One region of the Photobacterium atrarenae genome, then DNA from elsewhere that is predicted to be linked to it. Evidence: predicted binding sites of a transcription regulator. Region 1 holds the regulator's gene; the other holds the start of a gene.
The links. Region 1 encodes CRP, which controls carbon source genes, mostly activating them, when cyclic AMP is high. Its sites were predicted from a motif close to TGTGANNNNNNTCACA; they were not measured.
Positions count from the first base shown of each region.

Region 2: the regulator CRP is predicted to act here: its motif matches at 2,697-2,712, upstream of typA (translational GTPase TypA).

Region 1 is NZ_CP101508.1:244,182-249,283, reverse strand. It holds gene NNL38_RS01200 (hydrolase) at 1-296, shown strand, start outside; gene NNL38_RS01195 (YheU family protein) at 393-611, shown strand; gene NNL38_RS01190 (phosphoribulokinase) at 720-1,589, shown strand; gene NNL38_RS01185 (OsmC family protein) at 1,652-2,056, opposite strand; gene crp (cAMP-activated global transcriptional regulator CRP) at 2,330-2,962, shown strand; gene NNL38_RS01175 (hypothetical protein) at 3,185-3,403, shown strand; gene NNL38_RS01170 (DUF1338 domain-containing protein) at 3,494-4,288, opposite strand; gene astD (succinylglutamate-semialdehyde dehydrogenase) at 4,335-5,102, opposite strand, start outside.
Region 2 is NZ_CP101508.1:3,310,500-3,315,601, forward strand. It holds gene NNL38_RS15415 (DUF2959 domain-containing protein) at 1-109, shown strand, start outside; gene NNL38_RS15420 (AAA family ATPase) at 106-636, opposite strand; gene typA (translational GTPase TypA) at 765-2,594, opposite strand; gene glnA (glutamate--ammonia ligase) at 3,068-4,477, shown strand; gene NNL38_RS15435 (DUF4124 domain-containing protein) at 4,617-5,102, shown strand, end outside.

The sequences.
Region 1 (5,102 bases):
GGGTCACCGCCCCCCTGCACGGCTTCAAAGATGCCGAGGACTACTACCGCCAGTGCAGCGGGCTCGACAAGCTCCAGCACATCACCATCCCGCTGCGGATCATCCATGCCGCCGACGATCCGTTTATGACCCCGGCCGTGATCCCGCGCTCCCCCTTGCCTGACAACATTGACTACCACCTCAGTCCATATGGCGGCCATGTCGGGTTCGTCGCCGGATCGTGGAACAAGCCACAGTTCTGGCTTGAACACACCGTCCCGGCCTGGTTTGAAGCCCGTACTGGGCACAGCACCTGAACCCGTCGCGCTCAAACCATGGGATGAGAACTCTACAAGCGATGAAATTGTCAATATAATCGACGTAGTATCTGACATTGCGCGTAGAGTTTTACCATGATTATTCCCTGGCAAGAGATCGACCCGGACACCCTGACCAACCTGATTGAGCACTTCGTGCTGCGTGAGGGCACCGATTACGGTGAGCAGGAGCTCAGCATGCGCGAGAAGGTCAGCCACGTGCGCCAGCAACTGCAGAGCGGCGAAGCGGTGATTGTGTTCTCCGAGCTGCATGAAACGGTCGATATCAAACTTCGCCGCCAACTGGGTACGTAACGTTCCGCGATCGCGGCAGATCCCCTGCAATTTTGACAATCCGGCTTGACCTGCCCCCTGCTCGCCTGTTAATAACTCTTTCCGTTATTGTTAACGACAGGGTTTGTCATGTCTGCAAAACATCCAATTATTGCAGTTACGGGGTCTTCGGGCGCCGGAACGTCGACCACTTCCGAAGCCTTTCGCAAAATGTTCAACATGATGGGCATCAATGCGGCCTGGCTGGAAGGCGACAGCTTCCACCGCTTCACCCGTCCGGAAATGGACGTCGAGATCCGCAAGGCAAAAGAACAAGGCCGGCACATCAGTTACTTTGGTCCCCAGGCCAATGACTTTGCCCAGTTGGAGAACTTTTTCCGCCAGTACGGCGACGACGGCAGCGGGAAATTTCGCCGCTATCTCCACACCTTTGACGAAGCCGTGCCCTATAACCAGATGCCGGGCACCTTCACGCCCTGGCAGGATCTGCCGGAAAATACCAATGTGTTGTTCTATGAAGGGCTGCACGGTGGGGTGGTGGATGGCGATGTCAACGTCGCCCAACATGTGGATTTGCTGATCGGCATGGTGCCGATCGTTAACCTGGAATGGATCCAGAAAATTGTCCGCGATACCCGCGACCGCGGCCACTCCCGGGAAGCGGTGATGGAGTCGGTGGTCCGCTCGATGGATGATTACCTCAACTACATCACCCCGCAGTTCTCCCGCACCCACATCAACTTCCAGCGGGTCCCGACGGTCGACACGTCCAACCCGTTTACCGCCAAGGCGATCCCCAGCCTGGACGAGAGCTTTGTGGTGATCCGTTTCCGCGGCATCAAAAATGTCGATTTCCCGTATCTGCTGGCAATGATCCAAGGCTCGTTCATGTCGCGCCACAATACCCTGGTAGTGCCGGGCGGCAAGATGAGTTTCGCCATGGAGCTGATCATGCGGCCCCTGATCCAACAGCTGATCGAAACCGGGAAGATTGGCTAAGCCAACGACGGCCCTGTCACCGGGACGTGACAAGAAGGCAGCCCTTCTCGTCACGTCTCCGTTTAGGCCGGAACCACTTCCCAGGAGTGGGTCATTTCCACCCCTTCGCCCAGCATCAGGCACACCGAGCAGTATTTCTCCAGCGAATCGGCTACAGTCTTGGCAACCAGGGCTTCATCTAAGTCGTGACCGGTGACCACAAAATGCAGGTTAGCCGTGGTAAAAATCCGCGGTGCCTGCTCCCGGCGCTCGGAGGAAATTTGCGCTTCACAGCCGGTAATTTTCTGGCCGGCAGATTTTAGCCCGTCCACCACATCAACCGAGCTGCAGCCACCGGCGGCCATCAGCACCAGCTCCATCGGGCTCGGTGCGGTCGCCCCGCCATTGCCATCCATCACCACACTGTGGCCGGAGTTGGACTGACCTAAAAACGTCATCTCTTCGACCCATTTCACTCGCGATTGCATTGCTTACTCCTTACTGCTGACAGGGGTTTCAGACACTATCTCACAAGTGTGTGATCATGTGCACAGTTACAACGGCAAAATGCCAATTTCAGATAGATCAATATCAAGAAAAACCCGGCGAAAAAAGATAAACTCTCAACTAATTATTCACGTGAGCTTGCAGCCCAGCGGCTGACTGGCATATCCTAGTCGGCGAACAATGTTATTGTGATGCCCAGCCGCGAATTATAGGGATGTCATTGCTGGGCAACAAACGCAGAGGAAGTTAGTAATATGGTTCCAGGTAAACCTCAAACAGATCCAACGCTAGAGTGGTTTCTTTCCCATTGCCACATCCACAAATACCCGTCAAAGAGCACTTTGATCCATGCCGGCGAGAAAGCAGAAACACTCTACTACATCGTCAAGGGTTCTGTTGCCGTATTGATCAAGGATGAAGAAGGCAAGGAGATGATCCTGTCTTACCTCAACCAGGGCGACTTCATTGGCGAGCTGGGCCTGTTCGAAGAAGGCCAGGAGCGTACCGCCTGGGTTCGTGCCAAGACCCCATGTGAAGTGGCTGAAATCTCCTTTAAGAAATTCCGTCAGCTGATCCAGGTCAACCCGGATATCCTGATGCGTCTTTCTGCGCAAATGGCGAGCCGCCTGCAAGTCACCAGCCAGAAAGTCGGTGACCTGGCCTTCCTGGATGTGACCGGTCGGATTGCCCAAACCCTGCTGAACCTGGCCAAGCAACCAGATGCCATGACCCACCCGGACGGTATGCAGATTAAGATCACGCGTCAGGAAATTGGTCAAATCGTCGGTTGTTCACGTGAAACCGTCGGCCGTATCCTGAAGATGCTGGAAGAACAAAACCTGATTTCAGCCCACGGCAAAACCATTGTCGTTTACGGCACTCGCTAAACGCCGACCGCTCAATCGTTCAAAAGCCGCACCCCGTGCGGCTTTTTTCATCGCCGTGATTTGGACCTAACTTCCGGCGCCTCTCCGCCCTTGCACTCTGCATATTTGCTGCTAAATTGAGCATATCAATGGGATCAGTATCCTCCGCCATTGCGGCCCGATAGCAACGCAGCAACTGGCGAACGATACCAACCACATCAACAAGCAGCGGAAAGTCACGATATGGATATCGAGCGTTTTGCCCCCAACACCAGCACAACACCACCAGCCGTTTTGCAGGCACTGCCCGCCACCATCGAGATGACCGGCTTTAGCGACCCGCGCCATTACCTGGAACAACAACCGCCGCTAGATCCCGAAAGCCGCCACCAGGATCAGGAAAGCGACTGGGTGCCACCACTCGACAACCAGCACGAGCCATTACCAACTTTACTCACTTAGAAAAAAACAGCCAGGGTAGTTACCTTACCCTGGCTGCTGAGTGCTCAGCGAAACGGTTCGCGCTTCGCCGGATATCTGATGATCACGCCATCACTGATTTGTACTTTCGAAGATCTTATCGGCTGATGCTTCGACAAAACCGCGATACAGCTCGCCATCTTCGGTCGGATAGCGCTTGGCGAACTCATAGAAGCCGCCCGGGATCTCACGGATCCCATCCAGGAAGCTCACCGGTACCCGATCGGCCATGGTCGATGACTGCTCCAGCAGCACTGCCGGGCTGCCTTTCACTTCACCGCCCGCTTCATTGATCGCAAAACCATTATGACGCAGCAAGTGATTCACCTCGCGTACCTCAGTAAACTGCTCCAACTGGTTGACGCTGACGGTAAAGTGGTTAGCACCAAAGCCATGGGCCGCAACCCAGCCGGCGTACTCACTTTCCGCCGACAACAGCTCATAGGTGGCATAATCGAGATCCCACAACCGGCCACCGTAGAGGAATGCCGGATCCTTCAGCGCCGCATCCGGCACCTGGTTCACCAGATCACGTACCGTCTGCTGCAGCAAGGATGAGAACTGACCCACCAGCAACTCACTGATAAACACCTTCGGCGCCGCCGGATTCGGGTGCTCGAAGTGCTCGGCATACAGCTTTTTCGCTTCGAAGTGGTACTTACCGCAAGGCTTATAGCCAATGGCGATAAATGGTGCCGCCAGACGATCCAGACCGACCTGCGGCAGGTTGAATGTCCGCAGCGCGATATGATCGTTGAGCAGGGGTTCATCTTCCTCGAGCAGGTCATGGACCTGCGCGGCTGATGGACACAAGCGCTGGGTATAATCCTGCCACAGCGCGTTAAACAATTGCTCGACCCTTTCCATGATACTTGTTCCCCTTACCTAATCGCGGTGTCGCGGCCGGCGCGACTTACATAGTGATCCCCGGCGACAATTGTGCCGGCAGTTCGGTGTGCTCGCCTTCCATTGAGGCCATCGGGTACGCACAGTAATCGGCGGCATAGTACGCGCTCGGACGCAGGTTACCGGAAGCGCCCGGACCACCGAACGGCGCATCACCGCTGGCCCCGGTCAGCTGACGGTTGCGATTCACAATCCCGGCACGAATATGGTCGATAAAGTACTGCCATTCATCGTCCTGGGTGCTGACCAGACCAGCTGACAGGCCATAGCGCGTGTCATTGGCCAGCTCAACCGCTTGCGCCAGATCGTCATAGCGTGCAACCTGCAGCAGCGGACCGAAGTATTCTTCATCCGGCAGCTCAGCAATCTTGCTGACTTCGATGATCCCCGGTGTCACCACCGCCCCCTGACCACGCTTGGCTTCCAGCAGCATCTCACCACCCAGCTCAACCAGGTTGGCCTGGGCACGGATAATGTTGTCCGCAGCTGCAACCGAGATCTGCGGGCCCATAAACGGCTGCGGTTCGGCAAACGGGCCATCAACGTTGAGCTGAGACGCCGCTTCAACCAGACGCGCCAAGACAGCATCACCTTCAGGGCCTTTCGGCAGGTACAGACGACGGGCACAGGTGCAACGCTGACCGGCACTGATAAAGGCCGACTGAATAATAGTGTAGACAGTGGCATCGAGCTCGCCATAATCTTTGGAGATCACCATCGGGTTGTTGCCGCCCATTTCCAGCGCCAGCATTTTACCCGGCTGACCGGCAAACTG
Region 2 (5,102 bases), 390 kb from region 1:
GCAGGGAGAATTCCAATCGCTTCAGCACGATATCCAGCGCGCGATCCATGATATGGAAGCCGCGATTGCTGAGTCTGAGCGCTTTATCGCCCAGCTTGAGCGCGGCTAAATCAGCCTGATCCGGGCCAGTACCCAGCTGGCCCGATCCGCCACCGCGCCCCACGGCACATCCACCACCTGATAGCCCAGCGCCTGATACGTCTCGACCAGTTGCTGATGGATCTGCTCAGCCTCGGCAAAGCTGTGCGGCCGCTCGTTATCCTGCACATAAATCTCACGCCGGGGCGGACAGCAAAACACGCTCGGGTAATAGCCGAGAGCCGCCTGACGGTAGTTGGCCGGGACCGGCTCGCCACCGATGGTCAGGTAGGCACAGATATCACCAATCGCCCGATCGACAAACGCCGGCATAGTGCCTTCCGCCGCCTGTCGTCGTTGCTCGCTCATCGCCGTCAGGCAGAGCCCGGCAAAGGCCGGTAAATCGGTCCAGGGCAAAACCCCCGCGGCACATTGCTGCTGCTCACGGATCAACTGACGGGAGGTTTCCGGAAACACCAGATAGCCTTTGCGCGCAACGGCCTCCAGCAACGCCGTTTTCCCGGCACCGGGACCGCCCGTGATAATAATCGGTTGCATAACGTTTACGCTCTCTCGATGAAACAGCGCCGATCAGGGCCCAGATACAACTATCCCCTCATGGTAGCACCAATGAGGGGATAGTTTCATAACGTTCTGTAAAGGGTTACCCTTTCAGCGCGCTTTCTTTACTTGGCGCCACGGCTTGCACGTTTACGATCCGTTTCCGTCAGCAGTTTCTTACGGATACGAATGCTTTCCGGCGTCACTTCGACCAGCTCATCGTCATCGATGAACTCCAGCGCCTGCTCCAGGGTGTACTTGATTGGCGGCGTCAGCACCTGCGCATCATCAGTGCCCGATGCACGAACGTTGGTCAGCTGCTTGCCTTTCAGGGCGTTTACCGTCAGGTCGTTGTCACGGCTGTGGATCCCGATCACCATCCCTTCGTAAACTTCCACACCGTGACCGATGAACAGACGGCCACGCTCCTGCAGGTTAAACAGGGCGTTGGTCAGCGCTTTACCCGCTGCGTTAGCAATCAGGACACCGTTGATACGCTGGCCAATCTCACCGCCTTTGTGCGGACCGTAGTGATCAAACGTGTGGTACATCAGACCAGAACCTGACGTCAGGGTCATGAACTCAGTCTGGAAACCGATCAGGCCGCGAGATGGCATCATAAAGTCCATCCGGACACGGCCTTTGCCATCCGGAGACATGTCTTTCAGCTCACCTTTACGCAGACCGATGTTTTCCATGATCCCGCCCTGGTGCTCTTCCATCACATCGATGGTCACGGTCTCATACGGTTCCATCAGCTGGCCGTCTTCTTCTTTGATGATAACTTCAGGACGCGATACTGCCAACTCAAAGCCTTCACGACGCATGTTTTCGATCAGGATCGACAGGTGCAGTTCACCACGGCCGGAAACACGGAACTTGTCCGGGTCATCGGTCTCTTCCACACGCAGGGCCACGTTGTGAACCAGCTCTTTTTGCAGACGCTCAAGGATGTTGCGTGAGGTCACGTACTTGCCTTCTTTACCGGCAAACGGGGACGTGTTGACCTGGAAGGTCATGGTCACGGTCGGCTCATCAACCGACAGCGCCGGCAGCGCTTCAACCGCGTTCACGTCACAGATGGTGTCAGAGATTTTCAGCTCACCCAGACCGGTGATGGCGATGATGTCGCCCGCAGTCGCCGCTTCAACTTCATGGCGCTCCAGGCCCAGGTAACCCAGCACCGTACCCACTTTACCGTTACGGGTCTTGCCGTCAGCACCCACCACTGTCACCTGCTGGTTTGGCTTCACGCTACCACGGGTCACACGGCCTACACCGATCACGCCGACGTAAGAGCTGTAGTCCAGCTGGGAGATCTGCATTTGCAGAGAGCCGTCAACATCGACCTCCGGTGCAGCCACGTTCTCAACTATCGCTTCGAACAACGGCTCCATGTCCTCGCCGGTTTCGCCTTCTTCCAGGGTTGCCCAGCCGTTCAGTGCAGAAGCGTAAACTACCTGGAAGTCCAGTTGCTCATCGCTCGCACCCAGGTTATCGAACAGGTCAAACACCTGATCCATCACCCAATCAGGACGCGCGCCCGGACGGTCAATCTTGTTAATGACCACAATTGGCTTCAGGCCATGAGCAAACGCTTTCTGGGTTACGAAACGCGTCTGTGGCATTGGGCCGTCAACGGCGTCAACGATCAGCAGCACCGAGTCAACCATCGACATGATACGCTCAACCTCACCACCGAAGTCGGCGTGTCCCGGAGTATCAACGATGTTGATCCGGTAATCGTTCCAGTTGATCGCTGTGTTCTTAGCCAGAATGGTAATACCACGCTCTTTTTCGATGTCGTTGGAATCCATTACGCGTTCTTCAACTTCACCGCGAGACTCTAACGTGCCAGACTGCTGAAGCAGTTTGTCAACCAGGGTTGTCTTGCCGTGGTCAACGTGCGCAATAATTGCGATATTTCTTAGTTTATCGATCTGTGGATTTGACATGTGTTTTACATTCACTCAGAACATGCAGCGACCGGAAGGTTGCCACGTGGTTAAAAAAACGGCTCATAATCTAACAGATTTTACGTCAAAACCCACCTATTATGTGATTTATATCACCGGCATTTTGATCCAGCCGGACCCGCCCACCGCCTCCCTGCCGCTGAACACTTGATTTCCAGAACAAACCACTGTCACGCCGGCTTCATCTCATTGACAACCCCGCGCCGTAGGCTAATAGTAGAGGCGCGCACCAAAGCGGTGCCAGACTTCCTTCTTGCACTATGTTGGTGCAGTAATTCACTATAATGGTGCAGAGAATGGATTCCGAAGCCCCCCGATCATGCTAAATGGGCGATTTTGGGGCTTTAAAAAGTTGGCACGGTTCTCGCTTTATTCTATGTAAGTGAACACAACGGGTTCACGACCTATTTATTGCGGCCAGTTGCCCAATCTAACACCGGAGGTTATTTAAGATGTCAGTTGAAAACGTACTCGCGCTGATCCAGGAAAACGAAGTCAAGTTTGTTGACCTACGCTTTACCGATACCAAAGGTAAAGAGCAACATATCTCTATTCCTGCCCACCAAATCGATGCTGACTTCTTTGAAGAAGGTAAGATGTTCGACGGCTCTTCGGTGGCTGGCTGGAAAGGCATTAACGAATCCGACATGGTGATGATGCCGGATGCATCAAGCGCGGTATTGGACCCATTTACGGAAGATGCCACGCTGAACATCCGCTGTGACATCCTTGAGCCTGCAACCATGCAGGGCTACGACCGTGACCCACGCTCCATAGCCAAGCGTGCCGAAGACTACATGCGCGCAACCGGCATTGCCGATACCGTGCTGATCGGTCCTGAGCCGGAGTTCTTTCTGTTTGACGACGTGAAGTTTGCCACCGACATGTCGGGCTCATTCTTCAAGATCGATGATGTCGAAGCAGCCTGGAACACCGGCAGCGACATCGAAGGCGGGAACAAAGGTCACCGCCCGGGCGTCAAAGGCGGCTACTTCCCGGTTGCACCGGTTGATTCATCGCAAGACATCCGCTCTGCCATGTGTCTGATCATGGAAGAGATGGGCCTGGTGGTTGAAGCCCACCACCACGAAGTGGCAACCGCGGGTCAGAACGAGATCGCGACCCGATTCAATACCCTGACCACCAAAGCGGACGAGATCCAGGTCTACAAGTACGTCGTCCACAACGTTGCCCACGCATTCGGCAAAACCGCGACCTTTATGCCAAAACCACTGGTTGGCGATAACGGCTCCGGGATGCACGTGCACCAGTCGCTGGCCAAAGACGGTCAGAACCTGTTTGCCGGTGACAAATACGGCGGCCTGTCTGAAATGGCGCTGTACTACATCGGCGGGATCATCAAGCACGCCCGTGCCATCAACGCCTTTGCCAACCCATCAACCAACTCGTACAAGCGTCTGGTTCCGGGTTTCGAAGCACCGGTCATGCTGGCTTACTCTGCCCGTAACCGCTCGGCGTCGATCCGTATCCCAGTGGTACCGAGCCCGAAAGCCCGTCGTATCGAAGTTCGCTTCGGTGATCCGGCAGCTAACCCATACCTGTGCTTTGCCGCGATGCTGATGGCCGGCCTGGACGGGATCAAGAACAAGATCCACCCGGGTGAAGCGATGGACAAAGATCTGTACGACCTGCCGGCTGAAGAAGCTGCGGAAATTCCAACCGTTGCCGAATCCCTGCAGGGCGCACTTCAGGCACTGAACGAAGACCGTGAGTTCCTGACTTCAGGTGGTGTCTTCTCTGATGATTTCATCGACTCTTACATCGCTCTGAAATCTCAGGATGTTGAGAAAATCAACATGACCACCCACCCGCTGGAGTTCGAGCTGTACTACTCAGTTTAAGCAACAACCCAGCGTCGTCACATCACACTTTAGGCCGGCTTCACACGCCGGCCTTTTTACGCTTGCCCTTCTGCGCGACATCCCCCAGGCTTGGCGCACCACCCAACACAGTATCACCGCACAATCACCCGGAGCCCGTATGAAAATCATGACGGTCCTCTCTCTGCTCGCCATCCATACCAGCTTGGCCGCCACATCAATTTATACCTGGCAGGATGAACACGGCATCACCCATTTCTCGGATATGCCCCGCCAGGGCGCCGAAACCGTGGCGCTCGCTCCACCTGCCACAGTCACCCTGAGCGAGCCGGATGAGGCCCATGCCCCACGACAACAGCAGCCTCCCGCGTTGCCCCCGCTGAGCCTGGCGCTGGTATCCCCCACGGATCAGCAAACCCTGCGCGACAACAGCGGAACCGTCATCCTCTCCCTCTCCACCAACCGCCCGCTGGCGGAGCACGAGCAAATCCTAGTGCTGCTCGATGGAGCGCCCTACGCCGCCCCCGAGGCAAGCCTCCACTGGCAGCTGCACAATATCGATCGGGGCAGCCACCGCCTTCAAGTCCAGGCCGTCAAAGACGGCAAGGTTATTGCATCTTCCCAAGCAATCACTGTCTTTTTGCAT